DNA from 4 places in the Streptomyces sp. KMM 9044 genome. Region 1 is predicted to be linked to each of the others. Evidence: riboswitches for the same ligand, from Rfam matches in the RefSeq annotation. Region 1 holds a riboswitch; each other region holds the start of a gene.
What was found. A riboswitch is a leader RNA that binds a small molecule or an ion and turns the genes downstream of it on or off. The one in region 1 is predicted to bind cyclic di-AMP.
Positions count from the first base shown of each region.

Region 2: it holds a riboswitch for cyclic di-AMP, as region 1 does, so the genes downstream of both, HUV60_RS17820 (M23 family metallopeptidase) here and HUV60_RS07680 (M23 family metallopeptidase) in region 1, are expected to answer to the same signal.
Region 3: it holds a riboswitch for cyclic di-AMP, as region 1 does, so the genes downstream of both, HUV60_RS20250 (transglycosylase family protein) here and HUV60_RS07680 (M23 family metallopeptidase) in region 1, are expected to answer to the same signal.
Region 4: it holds a riboswitch for cyclic di-AMP, as region 1 does, so the genes downstream of both, HUV60_RS13450 (transglycosylase SLT domain-containing protein) here and HUV60_RS07680 (M23 family metallopeptidase) in region 1, are expected to answer to the same signal.

Region 1 is NZ_CP113910.1:1,694,455-1,699,895, forward strand. It holds gene HUV60_RS07670 (HPr family phosphocarrier protein) at 1-141, shown strand, start outside; gene HUV60_RS07675 (GntR family transcriptional regulator) at 334-1,038, opposite strand; gene HUV60_RS07680 (M23 family metallopeptidase) at 1,294-2,064, opposite strand; cyclic di-AMP (ydaO/yuaA leader) riboswitch at 2,078-2,242, opposite strand; gene HUV60_RS07685 (M16 family metallopeptidase) at 2,478-3,866, opposite strand; gene HUV60_RS07690 (M16 family metallopeptidase) at 3,863-5,233, opposite strand.
Region 2 is NZ_CP113910.1:3,944,352-3,949,792, reverse strand. It holds gene trmB (tRNA (guanosine(46)-N7)-methyltransferase TrmB) at 1-27, shown strand, start outside; gene HUV60_RS17825 (PrsW family intramembrane metalloprotease) at 80-1,456, shown strand; gene HUV60_RS17820 (M23 family metallopeptidase) at 1,559-2,593, opposite strand; cyclic di-AMP (ydaO/yuaA leader) riboswitch at 2,606-2,763, opposite strand; tRNA gene HUV60_RS17815 (tRNA-Met) at 3,089-3,162, opposite strand; gene HUV60_RS17810 (dihydrofolate reductase family protein) at 3,228-4,361, opposite strand; partial or broken gene HUV60_RS17805 (cation:proton antiporter domain-containing protein) at 4,814-5,431, shown strand.
Region 3 is NZ_CP113910.1:4,482,315-4,487,755, reverse strand. It holds partial or broken gene HUV60_RS20270 (Ppx/GppA phosphatase family protein) at 1-50, opposite strand, end outside; gene HUV60_RS20265 (DUF501 domain-containing protein) at 47-703, opposite strand; gene HUV60_RS20260 (FtsB family cell division protein) at 758-1,234, opposite strand; gene eno (phosphopyruvate hydratase) at 1,405-2,685, opposite strand; gene HUV60_RS20250 (transglycosylase family protein) at 2,966-3,709, opposite strand; cyclic di-AMP (ydaO/yuaA leader) riboswitch at 3,714-3,883, opposite strand; gene HUV60_RS20245 (transglycosylase family protein) at 4,215-5,132, opposite strand.
Region 4 is NZ_CP113910.1:3,016,099-3,021,539, forward strand. It holds gene HUV60_RS13440 (LolA family protein) at 1-564, opposite strand, end outside; gene HUV60_RS13445 (polyprenyl synthetase family protein) at 824-1,834, opposite strand; cyclic di-AMP (ydaO/yuaA leader) riboswitch at 2,444-2,608, shown strand; gene HUV60_RS13450 (transglycosylase SLT domain-containing protein) at 2,612-3,106, shown strand; gene HUV60_RS13455 (HAD family hydrolase) at 3,182-4,051, opposite strand; gene HUV60_RS13460 (GNAT family N-acetyltransferase) at 4,245-5,315, shown strand; gene HUV60_RS13465 (glycosyltransferase) at 5,436-5,441, shown strand, end outside.

The DNA of each region.
Region 1 (5,441 bases):
ATGCTGGCCGTTCTGGGTCTGGGCGCCCAGGGGGGCGAGGAGATCGTCCTCGCCTCCGACGCCGAGGGGGCCGACGCCGCCCTCGACCGGCTGGCGAAGCTGGTCTCCGAAGGGCTCGAGGAACTCCCCGAGACCGTGTGAAACACCCGGCAGCGGACAGAGCCGCGTCACCCCTTGCGGGCGACGCGGCTCCGTTGTTTTCCGTGATCTCCGGTTCACCTGCCCGCCGGTTTCCCCGCGCACCGCTCCCCCACACGCAATCCCGCGCTCACGAAAAATGGCAGGCGGATTCCACTTCCGCCGAATTACATTCTCTTGTATACGGTCTTTGTGTTAATGCCGGAGACTCGGTGTGTTTACGGGGTGTTGCGAGTTCCTCACGCGCTCGGGGCGGGCCGTCCGGTCGGCCCTCGCGGTGAAGCGCAGCCGGTGGGCGGCGGTGGCGCGCTCGGTGTGCAGTGCCATGACCGCACGCGCGCGCTCACCGTCACCGCGCACCACGGCGTCGACGATCGCGCCGTGCTCCGCCCAGCACTCCATGGGATCCCTCGTCCCGCGCACCTCGTACATCCAGCCGATCTTGTGCCGGAACTGGATCAGCGTCGACGTCAGCGCCGGACTGCCGGACGCCTGGGCGAGCGTCTCGTGGAACCAGCCGCCCAGTGAGCGCAGGTCGTCGCTGCTGCCCTGCCGGGCCCGCTCCTGGCCCAGCCGGACCAGGCCGCGCAGCACCTTCAGATGGGCCTCGGTGCGGCGCTGCGCGGCACGCAGGGCACCGAGCGGCTCCAGCAGCAGCCGCATCTCCAGCAGGTCGGCGGCCTCCTGCTCGGTGGGTTCCGCGACGCACGCGCCCGCGTGCCGCCGGGTGACCACGAAGCCCTCGGCCTCCAGGGTGCGCAGGGCCTCCCGGACGGGGACGCGCGAGACACCGTAGCGGCGGGCGAGGAGCTCCTCGGTCAGCCGGCCGCCACGCTCGTAGACACCCGAGACGATGTCGTCCCGGATCGCCGTGCACACCGAGTGCGCCGGAATACGCATGACCGACCTCCGAATTAATCCCCGCATAACGTCAACGGGTGACACCTGCTCCGTGACTCTATTGCAACGCGCGGGAATTTCCGACGGCGGACCGGGAATCATGTCCATTTTTTGGACAACGGGCAGCCGGAAACGCCGAAAGCCCCGACTCGGAGAGCCGAGCCGGGGCCGTTCCACGGAAAACGGGCACCTGGGGCGTCAGGTGATCACGCGGACATCGAGGTGTACACGGAGGTCAGGGAGACGCGCCCCCGGTCAGACGTTCGCGCCGTGAGCACGGAGGTACGCGACGGGGTCGATGTCGGAGCCGTACTCGGCGGTGGTGCGGGCCTCGAAGTGCAGATGCGCGCCGGTGACGTTGCCGGTGGCGCCGGAGACGCCGATCTGCTGGCCCGGGGTGACCTGCTGGCCCACCGAGACACCGACGGACGACAGATGGCCGTACTGGGTGTACGTGCCGTCGTGCATCTTGATCACGACCTGGTTGCCGTAGGCGCCGCCCCAGCCGGCCTCGACGACGGTGCCCATACCGACCGAGAGCACGGGGGTACCGCTCGCGGCGTGGAAGTCGACACCGGTGTGGGTGCCGGAGGACCAGACGGCACCGCCGGACAGGTAGCCGGTCGAGACGTAGGAGCCCGCGATCGGGGACACGAAGGTGTTGAGACGCTTGCGCTCGGCCTCACGCGCGGCGCGTTCCTCGGCCTCACGGGCCTTGGCGGCCGCCTCGGCCGCCTTCTCCCTGGCCGCCTCCTCGGCGGCTACGCGCGCGGCGGCCTGGGCCGCCTCGCGTGCGGCCTCGTGCTGGGCGGAGGCCTGGGCGTCGACCCTGGCGGCGACCTCGTCGCCCATGGTGACCACGGGGGTCAGGCCGGTCTGTGCGGCGGGTTCGGCGGCGAGCGCCGGAGCGGAGAGGGAGCCGATGACACCGGTGCTGGTGAGAGCCGCGACGCCCGCCGCCTTGGCGGTGCCGCGATGCACACGGCTGGGACGACGGTGCTTCCCGGTGGCGCGGGTGAACGCCATGTACAGGGTGGTCCTTTCCTTCCTTCTCGCCTACCGGGTTAGCTGACGGGTTCGGAGCAGGAAGGTCTCCTACGGACCCCCTCGCGACACGCGCGGGCGTCCGATTCACCCCAGGGACTGCTGATGGGTCCCCGGCTCCCCTGGTTCGCACCGTACGGGGACTCGGCGATGACTGTCCGGTGCCGCGGGTGCGGCGCACTGCCCGACGAACAGACCGCCTGACGCTAAGCGGGACGTCTTTCAATTCCCAAACGAATCCCGGTTTTTGTAGCACATCCCACAGGTCATACAGGTACCTCCCATCCCAATTCGGACACAAAGGGGCCCTGGTGGCGTTCGCGTCACCAGAGCCCCGCGCGCGTGCGCGTACGGTGTGCGGCCGGACGGCCGCCGACAGCGCGCCGACGGGCCGTCTACTCGGCGGACACCACCGTGACTTCGCCGATACCGAGCGCCTCGACGGGCTCCTTGATCTGCGCCGCGTCGCCGACCAGGACGGTCACGAGGCGGTCCACCGGAAAGGCGTTCACTACCGCCGCGGTCGCCTCCACGGTGCCGGTGGCGGCGAGCCGCCGGTACAGCTCGGCCTGGTAGTCGTCGGGCAGGTGCTGCTCCACCTGGTCGGCGAGGGTGTCGGCGACAGCCGCGGCGGTCTCGTACTTGAGCGGTGCCACGCCCACCAGGTTCTGCACGGCGACGTCGCGTTCGGCGTCGGTGAGGCCCTCCGCGGCGAGGGTGCTCAGCACCGTCCACAGGTCCTGCAGGGCAGGGCCTGTGTTCGGGGTGTCGACGGAACCGCTGATGGCGAGCAGCGACGCGCCGGCGCCGTCCGGGGCGGACCTGAGGACCTGGCCGAACGACCGCACACCGTAGGTGTAGCCCTTCTCCTCGCGCAGGACGCGGTCCAGGCGGGAGGTGAGGGTGCCGCCGAGGCAGTAGGTGCCGAGCACCTGCGCGGGCCACACGCGGTCGTGCCGGTCCGCGCCGACGCGGCCGATGAGCAGCTGCGTCTGTACGGCACCGGGGCGGTCCACGATCACGACGCGGCCCGTGTCGTCGGCGGCGACCGGCGCGACGGGCTGCGGCTGGGCGGCCGATCCGGTCCAGGCTCCGAGGGTGTCGCCGAGCAGCTCGTCCAGGTCGGTGCCGGTGAGGTCGCCGACGACCACCGCGGTGGCGGTCGCGGGACGGACGTGCTTCTCGTAGAAGGCGCGTACGGCCGCCGAGTCGATGCCGGTGACCGTCTCCTCGGTGCCCTGGCGCGGGCGGGACATGCGCGACGCCGCCGGGAACAGCTCCTTGGAGAGTTCCTTGGCTGCGCGGCGGGACGGGTTGGCCAGCTCGTGCGGGATCTCGTCGAGGCGGTTGCGGACGAGACGCTCGATCTCGCTGTCGGCGAACGCGGGCGCCCTGAGTGCGTCGGCGAGCAGCCCGAGCCCTCTGGCGAGCCGGGAGGCCGGCACCTCGAGGCTCAGACGGACGCCGGGGTGGTCGGCGTAGGCGTCCAGGGTCGCGCCGCAGCGCTCCAGTTCGGCGGCGAACTCCTCGGCGGAGTGCTTGTCGGTGCCCTCGGAGAACGCCCGCGCGGTGATGGTGGCGACACCGTCGAGACCGGCCGGCTCGGCCTCCAGGGGCGCGTCGAGGAGCACCTCGACAGCGACGATCTGCTGGCCGGGGCGGTGACAGCGCAGCACCGTCAGACCGTTGCCGAGGGTGGTGCGCTCGGGGGCCGGGAAGGCCCAGGGCCGGGCCTCGCCCGCCTGCGGCTGGGGGTGGAAGTCCATCGTGGCGAGCTCGGTCACTTCGCCGTCTCCTCGTTCTCGTCGGTGCCGGCGGCTGCGGCTTCTTCGGTCTCCCCGGCCTCGGGAGCGACGGGCTCGTAGACGAGCACCGCTCGGTTGTCGGGACGCAGGCGGGCCTCGGCGACCTCCCGCACGTCCTCGGCGGTCACGTCGAGGATGCGTCCGACGGCGGTGAGGGCGAGTTGCGGGTCACCGAACAGGACGGCGTACCGGCACAGTTCGTCGGCCCGGCCCGCGACGGTGCTGAGCCGGTCCAGCCACTCGCGCTCCAGCTGGGCCTGGGCGCGCTCCATCTCCTCGGCCGTGGGCCCCTGCTCGGCGAACCGGGCGAGCTCTTCGTCGATCGCGGCCTCGATGACGGGCACCTCCACGTCACCGGACGTCTTCACGTCCAGCCAGCCCAGCGAGGGCGCCCCGGCCAGCCGCAGCAGGCCGAATCCGGCCGCCACCGCCGTGCGGTCCCGTCGTACCAGCCGGTTGTAGAGCCTGGAGGACTCGCCGCCCCCGAGGATCGTGAGCGCCAGGTCCGCGGCGTCGCTCGCGCGGGTGCCGTCCTCGGGCAGCCGGTAGGCCGCCATCAGCGCACGCGCAGGGACCTCCTCCTCGACGAGCTCACGCAGCTCCTCACCAATGATCTCGGGCAGCGAGCCGTCGCGGGGCTCGGGCTTGCCGTCGTGGGAGGGGATGGAACCGAAGTACTTCTCGATCCAGGCGAGCGTATGCTCCGGGTCGATGTCACCGACGACGGAGAGCACGGCGTTGTTCGGCGCGTAGTACGTGCGGAAGAAGGCGCGGGCGTCCTCCAGGGTGGCCGCGTCCAGGTCCGCCATCGAGCCGATGGGCGTGTGGTGGTACGGGTGGCCGGCCGGATAGGAGAGAGCGGTCAGCCTCTCGAAGGCCGTGCCGTAGGGGACGTTGTCGTAGCGCTGGCGGCGCTCGTTCTTGACGACGTCCCGCTGGTTCTCCATGGACTCCTCGTCCAGGGCGGCCAGCAGGGAGCCCATGCGGTCGGCCTCGAGCCAGAGGGCGAGCTCCAGCTGGTGGGCCGGCATGGTCTCGAAGTAGTTGGTCCGCTCGAAGCTGGTGGTGCCGTTGAGCGAGCCTCCGGCGCCCTGGACCAGCTCGAAGTGACCGTTGCCCTTCACCTGCCCGGAACCCTGGAACATGAGGTGTTCGAAAAGGTGGGCCAGGCCGGTACGGCCCTTGACTTCGTGACGCGAACCGACGTCGTACCAGAGGCACACCGCCGCGACGGGGGTCAGATGGTCCTCGGAGAGCACCACGCGCAGGCCGTTGGACAGCCGGTGCTCGGTCGCTGTCAGGCCGCCGGAGCCTGCCTGGGCGGTGGCCGTGTGACCCATGGGCATGTACGTCCCTTCGATCGCGGAGGCGGTCGTCGCATCCGCCGTTTGTGCCGGTCCTGCCACTGTATGCAAGCGTGCGGAGCACCGGTGAAGTTCCCGGACGGGACCGGCTACGCCGAGAGCGAGAACCACGGGTACGGGTGGGACGACGCGGTACACACGGGTTTCGTGGGGCGTACGGGATCGCAGGCGGCGCACGGGGTGTGCACCC
Region 2 (5,441 bases), 2.2 Mb from region 1:
CCCGACCGGAACGCCGTCGGCGCCTGAGCCCACCCGGCGGTCCTGCGGGCAGCGCCGTTCCCTCGTTAGGGTCAATGCTGTGGCCATCAGCCGTCCGTACCCGACCCGGCCCGGCGGGTCCCCCGGTCCCGCAGGACCGGAGGACGGGTCCGCCCCGCGGCACGCGCACTGGTGGCAGCGGCCCTGGGTGCGGTACGGGGCGCTGACCGCCCTCCTTGCGCTCTCGGGCCTGGTCATCCTGGGCCTGGTCCGCGAGCAGACCGGCACGGAGGGCTTCCTGGCCGGGCTCGGCCTCGCCGTGCTGCCGGTGCCGCTGCTCGTTGCCGCCTTCCGCTGGCTGGAGCGCGTCGCGCCGGGCCCGTGGCGCAACCTCGTCTTCGCCTTCGCCTGGGGCGCCTGCGCCGCCGCGCTCATGGCGCTCGTCGCCAACAGTTTCGCCACACGGTGGATAGCGACGGAGACGGCCGACCCGTCCCGCGCGGACGCGCTCGGCGCGACCGTGATAGCCCCGGTCGTGGAGGAGTCCGTGAAGGCCGCCGCCGTCCTGCTGGTCTTCCTGTTCTGCAGACGCGACTTCACCGGAGTCCTCGACGGCGTGGTGATAGCCGGGGTCACCGCCACCGGCTTCGCCTTCACCGAGAACATCCTCTACCTCGGTACCGCCTTCGGCACCGACCAGCTCACCGGCGGCAGCGGCGTCTCCTCCGTCACCGCGGCGACGTTCTTCGTCCGCGTCGTCATGTCGCCCTTCGCACACCCGCTCTTCACGGTCCTCACCGGCATCGGCTTCGGAATGGCCGCGCTCGCCGCCCGGCGGCGCCGCCCGGTGCGCGTCCTGCTCCCGCTCGGCGGCCTGCTGCTCGCGATGGGCGTGCACGCCCTGTGGAACGCCTCCTCGGCCCTCGGCGGGTACGGCTTCTTCGCCGTGTACGCGGCGTTCATGGTGCCGTCGTTCGGCCTGCTGACCTGGCTGGTGGTGTGGACCCGGCAGCGCGAGCTGCGGACCGTACGGGAGGAACTGCCCGCGTACGTCAGGGCCGGCTGGCTGACCCCCGCACAGCCCTACGCGCTCGGCTCGATGCGGGCCCGGCGCATCGCCCGGCGGTACGCGCACCGGCACGGCGGCCGGGCCGCTGCCCGCGCGGTGGCGCAGTACGGGGCGTACGCGACATCGCTGGCGTTCCTGCGGCACCGGGGGCGCCGCGGCCGCGCGGACGCGGACTTCGTCGTACGGGAGCACGAACTGCTGCGCGAGATGTGGCACCGCCGCGACACGGCCCGCCCGGCCCTGGAGCACGCGGCCCGAGCCACCGCGCCGCCCGCCCCGCCCTGGCCGGTGTACGGGCCGTACGGGCCGTACGGGCCGTACGGGCCGTACGGCCCGTACAAAGGGTACGGCGCCGTGGACCCCGGCCACCCGGCGTCCGGGCCGAACCCGTACGCGTACCGCCCCTGAAACGCCGGACCGGCAGTCCTGACGTCGGGGGGTCGTCGTCAGGACTGCCGGGGCTGTGGCTGCGTGGGGTGCAGGGCGCGAAGACCGGCCGGGGCCGGGGTCTCAGACGGTGAGGCCCTTCGACTGCATCCAGGCCATCGGGTCGATGCCCGAGGCGGAACCGGCCGGGTGCACCTCCATGTGGAGGTGGGCCCCGGTCACGTTGCCGGTGGCGCCGACGCGGCCGATCACATCGCCGGTGTTGACCTGCTGGCCGACACTGACACTGATGGAGGACTGGTGGGCGTACCAGATCTCGGTGCCGTCGTCGAGGGTCAGCACGGTCTTGTAGCCGTACGAGCCGTCCCAGCCGGCGGAGGTGATCGTGCCGGTGTGGACGGCCTTGAGCAGGGTGCCGGTGGGGGCGGCGAGATCCAGGCCCGTGTGCTGGCCGGAGGACCAGTAGGCGCCGGCCTGACCGAAGGTCGAGGAGATGGTGTACGAGGAGGTGGGCAGCGTGTACTGCCTGGCCAGTTCGGCGAGACGCTCGGCCTCGGCCTTCTTCGCGGCCTCCTCCTCCGCCTCCTTCTTCGCGGCGGCGGCCTTCTCCTCGGCCTCCTTCTTCGCGGCGGCGGCCTTCTCCTCGGCCTCCTTCTCCGCCTTCGCGGCGGCCTCGGCGGCGGCCTTGTCCTCGGCCTGGCTCTGCTGTTGCTCGACCTGCGCCATGATCCGGGCGCGCAGCACCTCGCCGGCGTCGGAGGCACTGCCCTGCTCGGCCTCGTCGGCGACCGCACCGATGCTGCTGAGCGGGGTGGCGGAGCCCTCAGGGGTTTCCTCGTCGGAGATGAGGGAACCAACAGAGGGAAGGTCCGGCACGGAGATGGAGACCGGCGGCTTGCCGGTCTGGGCGCTGGCCATGCCGCCACCGGCGACAGCGGCTATGACACCGACGCCCAGAACGGTGGAGCTACGGGCGAGGCCTCCGCCGCGCTGCTTGCCGACACGATGCCGGCCGCGCACGGGACGAACGGACTCCTCGGTGGGGTTCCACTCCTCGAAGGGGCCCTCGTCGGCGCGGATGCCGCCGTAGCCGAAGGTGTCGCTGTCGCGCCGGCTCGGCGTGAAGGGGGCCTCGGGGGCAGGCCGGTTGGACGCCACGTGGGGCGCACTCCTTTCCTTCCTTCTCGCCTACCGGGTTAGCTGACGGGTTCGGAGCAGGAAGGTCTCCTACGCGCGTATACCGCCCGTGTCTCCACGGGCGCATCCGTGCGATTCACCCCAAGATGTTGGTTCCCCGGTTCCCTTGCGGGATTCGGCGCGTGCGCACGGAGCCGACTCGTGTGACGGCTGGGACGACCGCGCTGCGTTATCGAACGTTAATAGACGCGAGGGCCGTATTCCAAGCCGTTCTTCTTGATCGTTAACGATTCCCGCACGGACTTAAGCGCCACGGATGGCCAAAACCGGGCGAGTCGACTTCACCGTCCTCGTCACACTCGGGCTGACGATGCGTCAGTTGTCATGCGCAACGAGGCGACCCGGTCACCTGGGGTGACATCTGCGCGGAACCACCCCGGGACGCGCTCCCGAAACGGGACGGACGCAAACGGCCGAGGGCCGGAACCCCTTCGGATTCCGGCCCTCGGCCTTCAGTAGCGGGGACAGGATTTGAACCTGCGACCTCTGGGTTATGAGCCCAGCGAGCTACCGAGCTGCTCCACCCCGCGTCGTTGTGTTCACCAGCATACGGCATCCGCGGGACACTCCGCACACGGGTTGCCGCCGCCCCGCGTCACCCGCCGATCAGATGGCCGTTCGGCGCCTCGGCGGCCTCCTCGTGCTCCGGCAGAACGACGACCAGGGCGCCCTCCGCGGTCAGCACCCCGCTGCCGTCGGCGCCCGTCACGAAGGTGTCCGGCTCCCGCCACGCGGTGACCACCCGCCGTACCCCCGCGTCCAGGATCAGCCGGGCACAGGACACCGGGCGGGAGGCGCGGCGGGCGCAGGGTTCCAGACTGGAGTACATGGTGGCGGTCGTGAGCCGCGGGTCCGCAGGGTCGATCCTGGCGAGGGCGGCCTCCTCGGCGTGCACCACCGGATCGCCGCCCTCGCGGGAATGGCCCCGTGCCAGCTCGGTGCCGTCGGCCGCGACGACCACCGCGCCCACGCTGAACGCCGTCTTCGAGGGCGGGCACCGCCTTGCCCGTTCACAGGCGAGAGCCAGCCAGTGGTGGTCGGCGGCGACGGGGAGCGGGCCGGCGCCGGGGGCGGTGGGCTCGTAGCGCATGAGGACGACGTCGCCGATCGGCCGGGTCTCCAGCAGTCGCAGCCGGCCGCCCTGGTAGGTCCCGGGCCCGAAGAGGCGGGCGGCGTCCGGGTCGCCGACGAAGAGCGGGGCGAGGACCAGTTGGAGCTCGTCGGCGAGACCCTGGGTGAGGAGCTGGGTGTGGATCAGGCCGCCGCCCTCGACCATGAGCCGCCGTACGCCGTACACGTCGTACAGGTGCGTCAGAAGGCGGCGCCAGTCGAGCTCGGCGCCGAGTGGCACGACGTCGGCGGCGAGACCGTGGGCGCGGGCGCGTTCGGCGCCCTTGCCGGTCGTGTAGAGGACCTTCGCGCCACCGGTGTGCCAGAACCGCGCCGCCGGGTCCAGGTCGCCCGAGCCACTGACGGTGACCTTCAGCGGGTAGGCGGGCCTGCCCCCGGCGGTCCGGGCGGCACGCCGCTCGGGCGCGTTGACCAGCAGCCGGGGGTTGTCGGCCCGGATCGTGCCGGCACCGACCAGGATCGCGTCCGCCGACGCCCGTACCTCGTCGACCCGGTCGAAGTCCTCCGGGCCGGACAGCAGCAGCCGCTCGGGACCGGTGTCGTCGAGATACCCGTCGAGCGAGACGGCGGCGGACAGCAGGACGTACGGGTGCGGCATCGACGGTGCTCCTGACGGGGACGGCGGACGGGGCGGGGCGGGACCGGCCCGGGTGAAGAGAGTCTTGCACCCGGTGTGTTCCCGCGCGGGGGGAAGCCGTACGGTGTGCCACCGCCACGTGGCGCGAGACCGTACGGCGTGGAAACGCGCGGCGCCCCCGCCGCACCCGGCAACCGGCCCGTGATGAGGGCCCTTCCCCACACCTCATGGGTGTCGTCCGCCACCCCGTTTGGGTGGTGTCACGGATGGCGGGCGCCCGGGGCCGGATATGAGCGTGGAGGAACACCGGGCCCCGGCCCCGGCACACACCGGCCGGGGCCGCTCCGCACCCGGGAACGTACCGACCGCGGCCCCGCGCGGCGAAGAACCCCCACCGACACGAAGGGGCAGTCCCCACTCGGGTCGGTCGAGCAGATCCCGCTCCGTCCCCGTGCTGTGGAAGGTGGTGACCCGTGGGACATGCCGACACTCTGCTCGCCATGGGCGGCGCGTTCCTCGCCGCAGCGTTCCTCGCCCGCCTCGGCAGCCGGATCGGGCTCCCGACGATCCCCGTCCCCCTGTTCATGCTCGCCGGCATTCTGCTCGGCCCGCACACACCGGGGCTGGTCCTGGTCGGGGACGCCCACGACTTCTCGATGCTGTCGGCGCTCGGTCTCGTCCTGCTGCTCTTCTACCTCGGCCTGGAGTTCCACCTCGACGACCTGAGACGAGGCGGCAAACAGCTCATCAGCGCCGGTGGCATCTACCTGGCGCTCAACGTCGGCGCCGGGCTGGGATTCGGGTTCGCCCTCGGCCGGGGAACGCGGGAGGCCCTGGTGCTCGCCGGGGTGCTCGGCATCTCGTCCTGCGCGATCGTCACGAAGATCCTCATCGAGCTGGGTCACATCAGCCGGCCCGAGACCCGGCTCCTCCTCGGTGTCACCGTCGTGGCCGCCATGGCCACCGGCGCGGGGCTCGACGACCGGCTCACGCCGTTCATCGCCGGATACGTCCTCGTCCTCGCCGTGCTCGGCCCGGTGCTCGCCCAGCAGTCCCGTCTGCTCGCGCACGCCCTGCGCGCCGCCCAGGCACGGCTGCCCG
Region 3 (5,441 bases), 2.8 Mb from region 1:
AGGAGCCGGATCGAGTTGGTACCGCAGTCGATGGCGGCGACACGGGTCATCGGTCGTTCTCCTCGATCGGCTTGGCTGCGAAGTAGCCGCCGTCCGAGCTCTCCACCTGCCGCCCCTCGCCGGCGGGCGGCTCGGCGACCGTCACGCACGGGCCCTTGCTCCACCACTGGGGCAGCATCGCGAGCGCCTCGTCGCCCAGCGGGTTGACGCCGGGGCCGGCGGCCAGCGAGTGGGCGACCAGGACGTGCAGGCACTTCACCCGGTCCGGCATCCCGCCGGCGCTCGGGAAGTTCTTCAGTTCCTCGATCTCGTCGCGGCGCCGGACGTAGTCCTCATGCGCCGCGCGGTACGCGGCCGCCAGCACCGGGTCCGCCGCCAGCCGCTCCGTCATCTCCTTCATCACGCCGTTCGCCTCCAGCGTCCCGATCGCCGAGGCGGCCCGGGGGCAGGTGAGGTAGTACAGCGTCGGGAAGGGAGTGCCGTCGGGCAGCCTCGGCGCGGTCTCGACGACGTCCGGCTGCCCGCAGGGGCAGCGGTGCGCGATGGCACGCAGCCCGCGCGGGGGCCGCCCGAGCTGCTGCTCGAACGCCTCGACGTCCGCGTCGGTGGGGTCGGTGCGCGGGGTCGTGGGCAGATCGAACAACGCCAGCGCTGAGCGCTGCCCTTGAGGAGTGGTGGCCGGGCGGCGGGCGGGAGTGTCCATACCTGTCTCTCTGCGGTGCTCGTGGGTAGTAAGGCTACGGTCCCGGCGCCGGACTCATCGCCCGGCCGCGTCGGACCTGTCGACGCCGTCCCAGACGTTCGCGTACCAGGGGCGGTCGGCCGATCCACGGTCGGCGCGCGGCTGCTCGGCCGCGCCCGGGTCGATCACGATGTAGCCGGTCTCGCCGGGCATGACGTAGTGCAGCCGGGCGCGGACCTGCTGCTCGGCGTAGGCGTCGTCCTGCCAGCGCGCCTTCAGGTCGCGCAGCCGTTCGACCCGCTGTCTGGCCGCGTCCTGCTCCCGCTGGAGGTCGGCGATGTCGGCACGCTGGGACACGTACTGCCGCATGGGATAGGCGAGGGCCACGACCATCGAGCAGACGACCAAGGCGAGCAGCGCGGCCCGGCCGGTCAGCCGGGAGCGGCGGGCCTGGCGCTTGGTCTGCGAGCGGTAGACCCGGGCGGCGGTCTGCTCGCCGATCAGCCGGATCCTGGTCGCGGTGGAGAACCGGTCCCGGTCCTTCACGGCCATCTCCCCGCCTCCCGTTCCCCTGTCATACGCGCGTACGTCCCCGGACACGGTACGGGACCGCGTCCGGGGACGTACGGACGACCGGCCAGGACACGACGACCTCGGTCGTCACCCGGCACGGGCCGTCGGGTCGGCAGACCAGCAGACCAGCAGACCAGCAGACCAGCAGATCAGCCCTTGAACCGCGGGAAGGCGCTGCGGCCGGCGTACACCGCGGCGTCGTCGAGGATCTCCTCGATGCGCAGCAGCTGGTTGTACTTGGCGACGCGCTCGGAACGGGCCGGGGCACCGGTCTTGATCTGGCCGCAGTTGGTGGCGACGGCCAGGTCGGCGATGGTGACGTCCTCGGTCTCGCCGGAGCGGTGCGACATCATGCACTTGAAGCCGTTGCGCTGGGCCAGCTCGACGGCGTCCAGGGTCTCGGTCAGCGAACCGATCTGGTTCACCTTGACCAGCAGGGCGTTGGCCGCGCTCTCCTCGATGCCGCGGGCCAGGCGCTCCGGGTTGGTGACGAACAGGTCGTCGCCGACGATCTGGACCTTGTCGCCGAGCTTGTCGGTGAGGGCCTTCCAGCCGTCCCAGTCGTCCTCGAACAGCGGGTCCTCGATGGAGACCAGCGGGTACGCGGCGACCAGCTCGGCGTAGTACTCCGTCATCTCGGCGGCGGAGCGCTCCTTGCCCTCGAAGACGTACGTGCCGTCCTTGTAGAACTCGGAGGCGGCGACGTCGAGCGCGAGGGCGATCTGCTCGCCGGGGGTGTAACCGGCTTCCTTGACGGCCTCAAGGATGAGGTCGAGGGCCTCGCGGTTGGAGCCGAGGTTCGGGGCGAAGCCGCCCTCGTCGCCGAGGCCGGTGGACAGGCCGCGGCCCTTCAGCACCTTCTTCAGCGTGTGGTAGACCTCGGTGCCCCAGCGCAGGGCCTCGGAGAAGGACTCCGCGCCGATCGGGGCGATCATGAACTCCTGGATGTCCACATTGGAGTCCGCGTGCGAACCGCCGTTGAGGATGTTCATCATCGGCACCGGCAGCAGGTGCGCGTTGGGGCCGCCGAGGTAGCGGAAGAGGGGGAGGTCGCTGGCCTCGGAGGCGGCGTGGGCGACGGCCAGGGAGACGCCGAGGATGGCGTTGGCGCCGAGGGAGCCCTTGTTGTCGGTGGCGTCCAGGTCGAACATCGCCTGGTCGATCAGGCGCTGCTCGGTGGCGTCGTAGCCGACGAGCTCCGGGCCGATCTGCTCGATGACGGCCAGGACGGCCTTCTCGACACCCTTGCCCTGGTAACGGTCGGGGTCTCCGTCACGGAGTTCGATGGCCTCGAAGGCGCCGGTGGAGGCGCCGGACGGGACGGCGGCACGACCCGTACTGCCGTCGTCGAGGCCGACCTCGACCTCGACCGTGGGGTTACCTCGGGAGTCCAGGATTTCCCGGGCTACGACGACGTCGATGGACGGCACGAGCATCTCCTTCATGGATGTGACGTGGTTCAGCGGGGCCACGGGGGCCCTGCGGACCCGAGCCTATCCGGCCCGGGGCGATCGGCCATCCGGTCGGCCGCTTCGCGGACAGAACCGAGAGTAAATTGTTTCCGAACGGAACAAAGGCGTTTCCGGGAAACCCGGGAACGGGAGGCCCGGTCCGGCCACGGAAAAGCCCCGCCCCGGCGCGTACGGGGGGAGACGCGCCGGAGCGGGGCAGACCTTCGCGGGAACGGGGCCCGGACCCGCGGCCGGCGTCCTACTTCAGGTGCAGCTGCTGGCCCGGGTAGATGAGGTCGGCGTCCTCGACGATGTCGTCGTTCAGCTCGAACAGCTTGCCCCAGCCGCCCTTGACGTCGCGCTCCGCGGCGATCGAGCTGAGGGTGTCGCCCTTGACGACCTTGTACTCGCCGTCGCCCTTCTCGACCTTCTTGCCGGTCGGGGTGGTGACGGTCTTCTTGGCGGCCGGACGCTCGTCGGAGCGGGAGGCCTTCTGCTCGGCGGAACGCTCGGGAGCGGCCTCGGTGCTCTGCTTCTGGGACTCCTGCTCCGGGGACTGCTGCCGGGAGCCCTGCGAGGAGCCGCCGCCCTGGTCGCCCGAGCCCCCGGCGGAACCGCCACCGGTGTAGGCGGCGCTGGACAGGCCCTTGCCGCAGACCGGCCAGGCACCCTTGCCCTGGCCCGCGAGAACCTTCTCGGCGATCTCGATCTGCTGGGCCTTGCTGGCCTGGTCGGCGGTGGCGGCGTACTTCGTGCCGCCGTAGCCGGCCCAGGTGGAGCCGGAGAACTGCAGGCCGCCGTAGTAGCCGTTACCGGTGTTGATCGACCAGTTGCCACCGGACTCGCACTGGGCGACGGTGTCCCACTCGGCGGCGGTGGCGGCGGAGGCACTGCCGGCCGCCATCAGCGGGGCGGCGACGGCGGCACCGGTGACACCGGCGACGGCGATGGCACGGGTGGCCTTGGACGGACGACGGTGCTTGCCCTTGCTGGAAAACAGCATGGATGGATCCCCTCACCGACGCCTACGAGGTGAGCTGTCGGGTTCGGGCCGGTTGGGTTGCCCGGCCGCGTTCCCTTGCGGGACGCGGCTTCACCCCGAGCCGCATCCGGCGTACTTCACCGGATCCGGCGCCTACCTTGGGTCCCCCGCTCCTGCCTACGGCGCATGACGCGACGACTGTTCCCGTGCGGCCACTGGCAGGATTCGGCGTGGTGGCAGCCGGGGCCCGCGATGGCGAGCGATCACGACCGTAGACACGCCCTCGGCGGATTATCAAAGACGATCAGGGCTTCTGAGACCTATCTCTCATCATCTTTAAATCGGACATTCATCCTGAAGCGCGACTCTCCACCCCCGCCACCGACACGCTTTTCCGCACGCCGGTCCACTCGCCACCCGGCCGGCACGCCACCATCGCCCGGTCGGCGCACGGCCGACGCCCGAGCGGTCGGCCGCAGCTGTCGAAATGTCACCTTTCACATGATTCGCATCCAGGTGCGAGCCCCTAACCGAAAAGGGTGGGATTCGGGGCGGCGACACCCTCGGCCCCGTCGCCCCCGCCGTACTGGGCGAGCCATCCGCCGCCGAGAGCAAGGGAGTCGGAGGCGACCGAGGGGCCGCTCGCGGAGCCCGAGCCGGAGTCGCTCGACGGGGAGGAGCCGTCGAGGCCGCGTGTGAAGCCGAGACCGCCGCGCGAGGCATGCCGCCCCGAGGATCCGGCGTCACGGTCCGCGCGCGCTTCCTCCTCGGCGCCGGCGCCGCGGTGACGGCCGCCGCCGGAGTCCTCGCCGTCGGCCGATTCCGAAGCGTCGGCCTTCTGCCCCGACTTGTCCGAGTCGTCGTCCTTGACGGAGGGAGAAGCAGCGGAAGAGGCCTCCGCTCCTCCTTCCTTCTTCTGGCCGTCCGCGGCAGCTTCGTCGCCCTCGTCGCCCTTCGCGTCCGACGAGGAGCCGGCGGACTGGGACGGCGACGGAGTGGCGGACCTTTCGGAGCCGGACGCGCCCGGTGAGCCGCCCTCCACGCCGGTGCCGGCATCGAGCACGGACGCGTCCCGGTCCAGGCCCCCCAGCAGGCCGCAGGCTCTCCACACGCCGACACCCTGGTCGGCGAGGATCTTCTCGGCCACGGCTATCTGCTGGCCGCGGCTGGCCTGGTCGGCGCTGGTCGCGTAGTCGAGGCCGCCGTAGGCCTCCCAGTCCTCCTGGGTCAACTGCAGGCCGCCGTAGTAACCGTTGCCGGAGTTCTGGCTCCAAGAGCCGCCCGACTCGCACTCGGCCACCCGGTCCCAGGTCGAACCGTCGGCAGCACTGGCGGCGCCGGCTCCGAGGAGGGGGATCGCGATGGCCGAGCCGGTCACTCCGGCCGCGACGAGAAGAGCCGGAGCCTGGCGGGGGCGACGGTGACGACCGTTCCCGGAGAGCATGCGGAAACCTTTCGCAGGACAACAGTTACTCGCACGGCGTTTCGCCTGTGACGTTCGAAAAAGCGAGACGCCGCGCTTGAGGGGTGAACGTATAGGCAGTCGAACGTCTGTCACAAGTTCATGCCGTGCAGATCACATGAAGATCACAAAGTTGAGTGGGTGTCACCTTCACAGCCGTCCTGCCAACGGTCAACGGACCGTGCTCGAGGGGCCCTGACGGTCACGTGCGCCGTGGCCGACGGACACGCCCAGGGCTTTCCCGGATCTCTTCCGGAAGACCGTCCGGGGCATTTCGGAATGTGTCCTGGT
Region 4 (5,441 bases), 1.3 Mb from region 1:
GTGCTCTTGGCCCTCGTCCCCGGCGGACCCGTCGGTGGTGCCGTGGAAGACCTCGTTGGACTCGCTGTCGTAGCCCCAGACGTCCTCGCCGTTGTGGATCAGGCTGTACTCGGACGCGCTCCCGAGCAGCGACACCTTCTGCCGCTCGGGGCCGTCGGCCGCGATGCGCAGGGTGTGCGTGCCGGACGCCAGCTCGGTGAGCTTGGCCGTCGGGTCGGCGGAGGAACCGTCGGCATCGCCCCGGCCCATGGCGCCGGAGGCCAGGCTGTTCTCCAGGCCGCCGAGGTCCGGCAGCCCGAGGTCGGTAGTGATCTTCACGGTGCCGGACAGCTGCTCGACGTCCGACTGGGCGATCTTCTCGATGAGTTGCGCGGCGGTGATCTTCGGCAGGTCCGGGTCGCCGGAGTCGGCGATCGCGGGGACGAGCCCGATGGTCACGGCCGCCACTCCTATCACCGTGACCGGAACGACGTACCGCGCGGCCCTGCGCCGGCCCGCGCCCCGCTCGTCGGCCTCGCCGGCCTGACGAGCGGTCGTCGTGTCGTCGGATTCATACGGTGCCATGTGTGCCTTACCTCCGTGGTCGGCGGCGGCCTGCGTCTCGTGTCGCTCACACCAGTCACACCCTGAGCCGCCATTCTCACCCGAATCGGTGAGGAGTGGTGATGTCCGTCGTCTTCCATCTGACCAAACCCGGCGGGCAGATGCGTCAGACCCCGGACTCAACTCCGTGTACTACTGCGGTATGACACGGGGCGTTGTTTCGGTACCCGACCAGTAGGGGTCGAGGTCCGGGGGCGGCGGCGGACGGGACGGCGGCGGGTCAGCCGGCCCGGTGCACCACCGCGTCGCACAGCTCGACCAGGGCCGTCTTCGACTCGCACTCCGGCAGCGGGGCCAGCGCCGAACGCGCCTCCTCCGCGTAGCGCACGGTGTCCCGGCGGGCCTGCTCCAGCGCGGGGTGGGCACGCAGCAGCCGCAGCGCCTCGGCATGCCGGGCGTCGTCGCCGAGGTCGGAGTCGAGCAGCTCGCGCAGGGCGATGTCCTCGGCCAGCCCCAGCCGGGCCGCCCGCTCGCGCAGCCGCAGCACGGGCAGCGTCGGAATGCCCTCGCGCAGGTCGGTGCCCGGGGTCTTGCCGGACTCGTGGGAGTCGGAGGCGATGTCCAGTACGTCGTCGGCGAGCTGGAAGGCGACCCCGAGCCGCTCGCCGTACTGAGTCAGCACATCCACGACCGTGTCGTTCGCGCCGGACATCATGGCGCCGAACCGGCAGGCGACGGCGACCAGCGAGCCGGTCTTGCCGCCGAGGACGTCCAGGTAGTGGTCGACCGGGTCCCGGCCCTCCTGCGGCCCCGCGGTCTCCAGGATCTGACCGGTGACCAGGCGCTCGAACGCCTCGGCCTGCACCCGTACGGCCTCCGGGCCCAGGTCGGCCAGGATGTGCGACGCGCGCGCGAAGAGGAAGTCGCCGGTGAGGACCGCGACGGAGTTGCCCCATCGGGTGTTGGCGCTGGGCACCCCGCGCCGTACGGTGGCGTCGTCCATCACGTCGTCGTGGTACAGCGTGGCCAGGTGGGTCAGCTCCACGACCACGGCGGACGGTACGACACCGGGTGCGTAGGGGTCGCCGAACTGGGCGGCGAGCGTCACGAGCAGCGGCCGGAACCGCTTGCCACCGGCCCGCACCAGGTGCTGGGCGGCCTCGGTGATGAAGGGGACCTCACTCTTCGTGGCCTCGAGCAGCCCTTCCTCGACAGCCGTCATTCCGGCCTGGACATCGGCCTCCAGAGCCTGGTCCCGCACGCTCAGCCCGAACGGCCCGACGACGGTCACGAGGGGTCTCCTGTCTGCTGGTGTCCACTGACGCCTAGACGTCTTGCACAGTTTGTCGATAGGTCGCTGACGTCACTCGAGTCAGCGTATCCGGTCATGTTTCGATCACCGCCAGCACCCACATTCCCCGGCCTCACCCGCACACACGCGGACGGCGCCTCACGGCGCCCTCCCATATCGGATCACCACCAGATCGTTCCTGACCAGTTGACGACAAAGGATATTCGCCATCTTTCGGGCGTAGCGGCCCGCCCTCGACGCGCAGCCCCGCCCGCCACCCACCCCATCCGACCCACCCGATCCCGCGGTCCCCTTTGTCGCGATTGTCAAGCCAATTCCCCTTGGCGGCAAATGCTTCCGCGTGGCGCGTCCAGTGAAGTGAGTCACGCGCGCCCCGGCGCGCCCGCCCCTCACACCTGCCCACGCTTTCCCTTGCCCCGAAAGCGAGTTGACCCTTGACGCCCTCAAGGGATCAAGTACCCCAAAACCCCCGGAACAAGATCAAGCGGCGCGATCCGTGATCGTCGCACTTGTTTCCGACAAGTGGACTCGCATACGTTCCCGGCTTGTCGGGCGGACGCCGAATCCTGCCGCCGCCCGCGCCACCCATCGACGAACTCACTCACGCACGGCAGGAGCGGGGGACCCAGGTAAGCCGCCGGACCGGTGCGCACCCGGAACGGCTCGGGGTGAAGCCATGCCCGCACGGGCACGGCCGGGCACTCTCCCGCCCGAACCCGACAGCTCACCTCGCAGGCGTAGGAGAGGAACACAGACATGACCGCATCCGGTCCGCCCCGCCGCTTCGGCCGCTCCCGCCTCGTCCGCTCCTTCGCCGTCGCCGGTGTCGCGGCGGTCGCCCTCCCGCTGTTCGGCGCCACCGCCGCCTCGGCCGCGCCCGCCGCTGCCGCGACGTCCACCCCTGCCGCCGCCGGCACCGTGACCGCGTACCCGGACAACCTCGACGGCTGGATCCGCGAGTCGCTGTCCGTCATGGCGCAGCACGGCATCCCCGGCGGCTACGACTCCATCCACCGCAACATCCTGCGCGAGTCGTCCGGCAACCCGCAGGCCATCAACCTGTGGGACTCCAATGCCATGGCCGGCACCCCGTCGAAGGGCCTGCTCCAGGTCATCGACCCGACCTTCCAGGCGTACCACGTGCCCGGCACGGCCTTCGACCCGTTCGACCCGGTCGCGAACATCGCGGCGGCCTGCAACTACGCGGCAGACCGCTACGGCTCCATCGACAACGTCTTCGGTGCCTACTGAGACACCTGAGACATCCGATACGTCCGGGCCCGTCGGAACGCCGGCGGCACCGGCCACACCGGCGGACGCCGAGGCCTACCGGGACACATTCCCGGACCTGGGGCGGGGCAGCACGTGTTGGGGCACGCGCGGCTCCGCTCCGCCGAACAACCGCTCGAGGACGACGGCCACGCCGTCGTCCTCGTTCGACGTGGTCACCTCGTCGGCCACCGCCTTGAGCGCGGGGTGTGCGTTGGCCATGGCGACTCCGTGGGCCGCCCAGTCGAACATCGGAATGTCGTTGGGCATGTCGCCGAAGGCGACGGTCCGCTCCGGATCCAGCCCCAGGTGCTCGGCGGCCAGCGCGAGACCCGTCGCCTTGGTGACACCGCACGGCTGGAGTTCCACGGTGCCCGGACCCGACATCGTGACCGTGGCCAGCGAGCCGACCGCCGCACGGGCCGTCGCCGCCAACTCGTCGTCGGTCAGGTCGGGATGGCGCAACAGCACCTTGCTGATCGGCCGGACCCACAGATCGTCCCGCCGTGCGACCCGCACCGCGGGCAGCGTCGGGTGCGGCATCAGGTAGCCCGACTCGATCAGGGTGAGCCCGTCCACCCCGTTCTGGTCGACCGCGGCGTAGAGCTCCCCGGCCTCGGCCTCGATCTTGCCGAGGGTGGTCTCCGCCAGTTCCCGGTCCAGGGTGATCGACCACAGCAGCCGGTCCGTGCCGGCGTCGTACACCTGCGCGCCCTGTGCGCACACCGCGAGCCCCGTGGACCCCAGGTCGTCCAGGAGCGGCCTCACTCTGGGCGCCGGGCGCCCCGTCACCACGAGGTGCCGGACACCGGCCCGCGCCACCAGCGCCAGCGCGGCGAGGGAGCGGTCGGAGAGGGTGTCGTCGCCGCGCAGCAGCGTCCCGTCCAGGTCGGTGGCGATGAGCGAGCAATCGGTGGGTGCGGCCATGATCAGAGAATACGGACACCGCGCGCCCTCGACTCACCGCGCTCGGGACGCCCGCCCCGCGCACCGATCGCGGCCTCTGCACCACTTGGCGGCAACATGAGCCGCTACCTACCGTCCTCGTGGTCCTGGCGGTACCTTCCAAGTGTCCGGGGGGACTTGATCGGGGGGTCAGGTGAGCGGTGGACGCACACGTGTGCTGGGGCTCGACGAGCTCGGCGAGGGGGAGCGGGAGCGATGGCGTGAGCTGCGCGCCGCCTCGGAGGCACCGCGCAGCCCTTTCATGGAACCGGAGTTCGCCGCCGCCGTGTCCGGGGTGCGGCCGCAGGCCCGGGTCGCGGTGCTGTACGAGGGAGCGTCCGCCGAGCCGGCCGGCTTCCTGCCGTACGAGCGGGGCGCGTGGGGGCAGGGCCGGGCGATCGGGCTCGGGGTCTCGGACTGCCAGGGCGCCGTCCTGCGGCCGGGTCTCGTGCTGGAGACCGGTGACCTGCTGCGTGCCTGCTCGGTGTCGAGCTTCGCCTTCGACAACCTGGAAGCGGACCAGACCCTCTTCGTCCCGCAGGCGGCCCAGGAACACGCCACCTTCGTCATCGCCGTGGAGAAGGGCTACGAGACCTACGAGTCCGTCCTGCGCACCCAGTCGCCGAAGTTCCTGAAGACCACCCTGGCCAAGGAGCGCAGGCTCGGCCGCCAGGCCGGACCCGTGCGGTTCGTGTTCGACGAACACGACCCGGCCGCGCTGCGCACCCTCATCGGGTGGAAGTCCGCGCAGTACCGCAGGACCGGGCGCCGCGACCGGTTCGCGCGGGAGTGGATCACCCGGCTCGTGGGCCGCCTGGCCGAAACCCGGGCTCCGGAGTGCGCGGGCACCCTGTCCGTCCTGTACGCCGGGGACCGTCCCGTCGCCGCCCACTTCGGCCTGCGCTCGGCCTCGGTGCTGGCCTGCTGGTTCCCGGCGTACGACCCGGAGTTCGCGAAGTTCTCGCCGGGGCTCGTGCTGCATCTGCGGATGGCCGGGGCGGCGGCCGGCGAGGGCATCGGTCTGCTCGACATGGGGCGCGGCCCGGCCGAGTACAAGGACTCGCTGAAGACGGGCGAACGTGCCGTCTACGAAGGCGAGGCGACACGTCCGGGCCTGGGCGCCACGCTCCAACTGCTGCGCCGCGAGCCCGCACGCCGTGCGCACCGCTTCGTCGTCGCCCGTCCGCGTCTCGCCTCGCTGGCGTCACGCGCCTTGAAGGGGGCGGCGCGGCCGCGCCGGCCCTGAGTTCGTCAGTTCGTCAGTTCGTCAGTTCGTCAGTTCGTCAGGGGGCCGGTCGTGAGGACGAGAACCGCTCGGGACGGCCACGGCCGCTTGCGACAACCGTTCGTGAGGAGGGGAGGAGCCATGTCC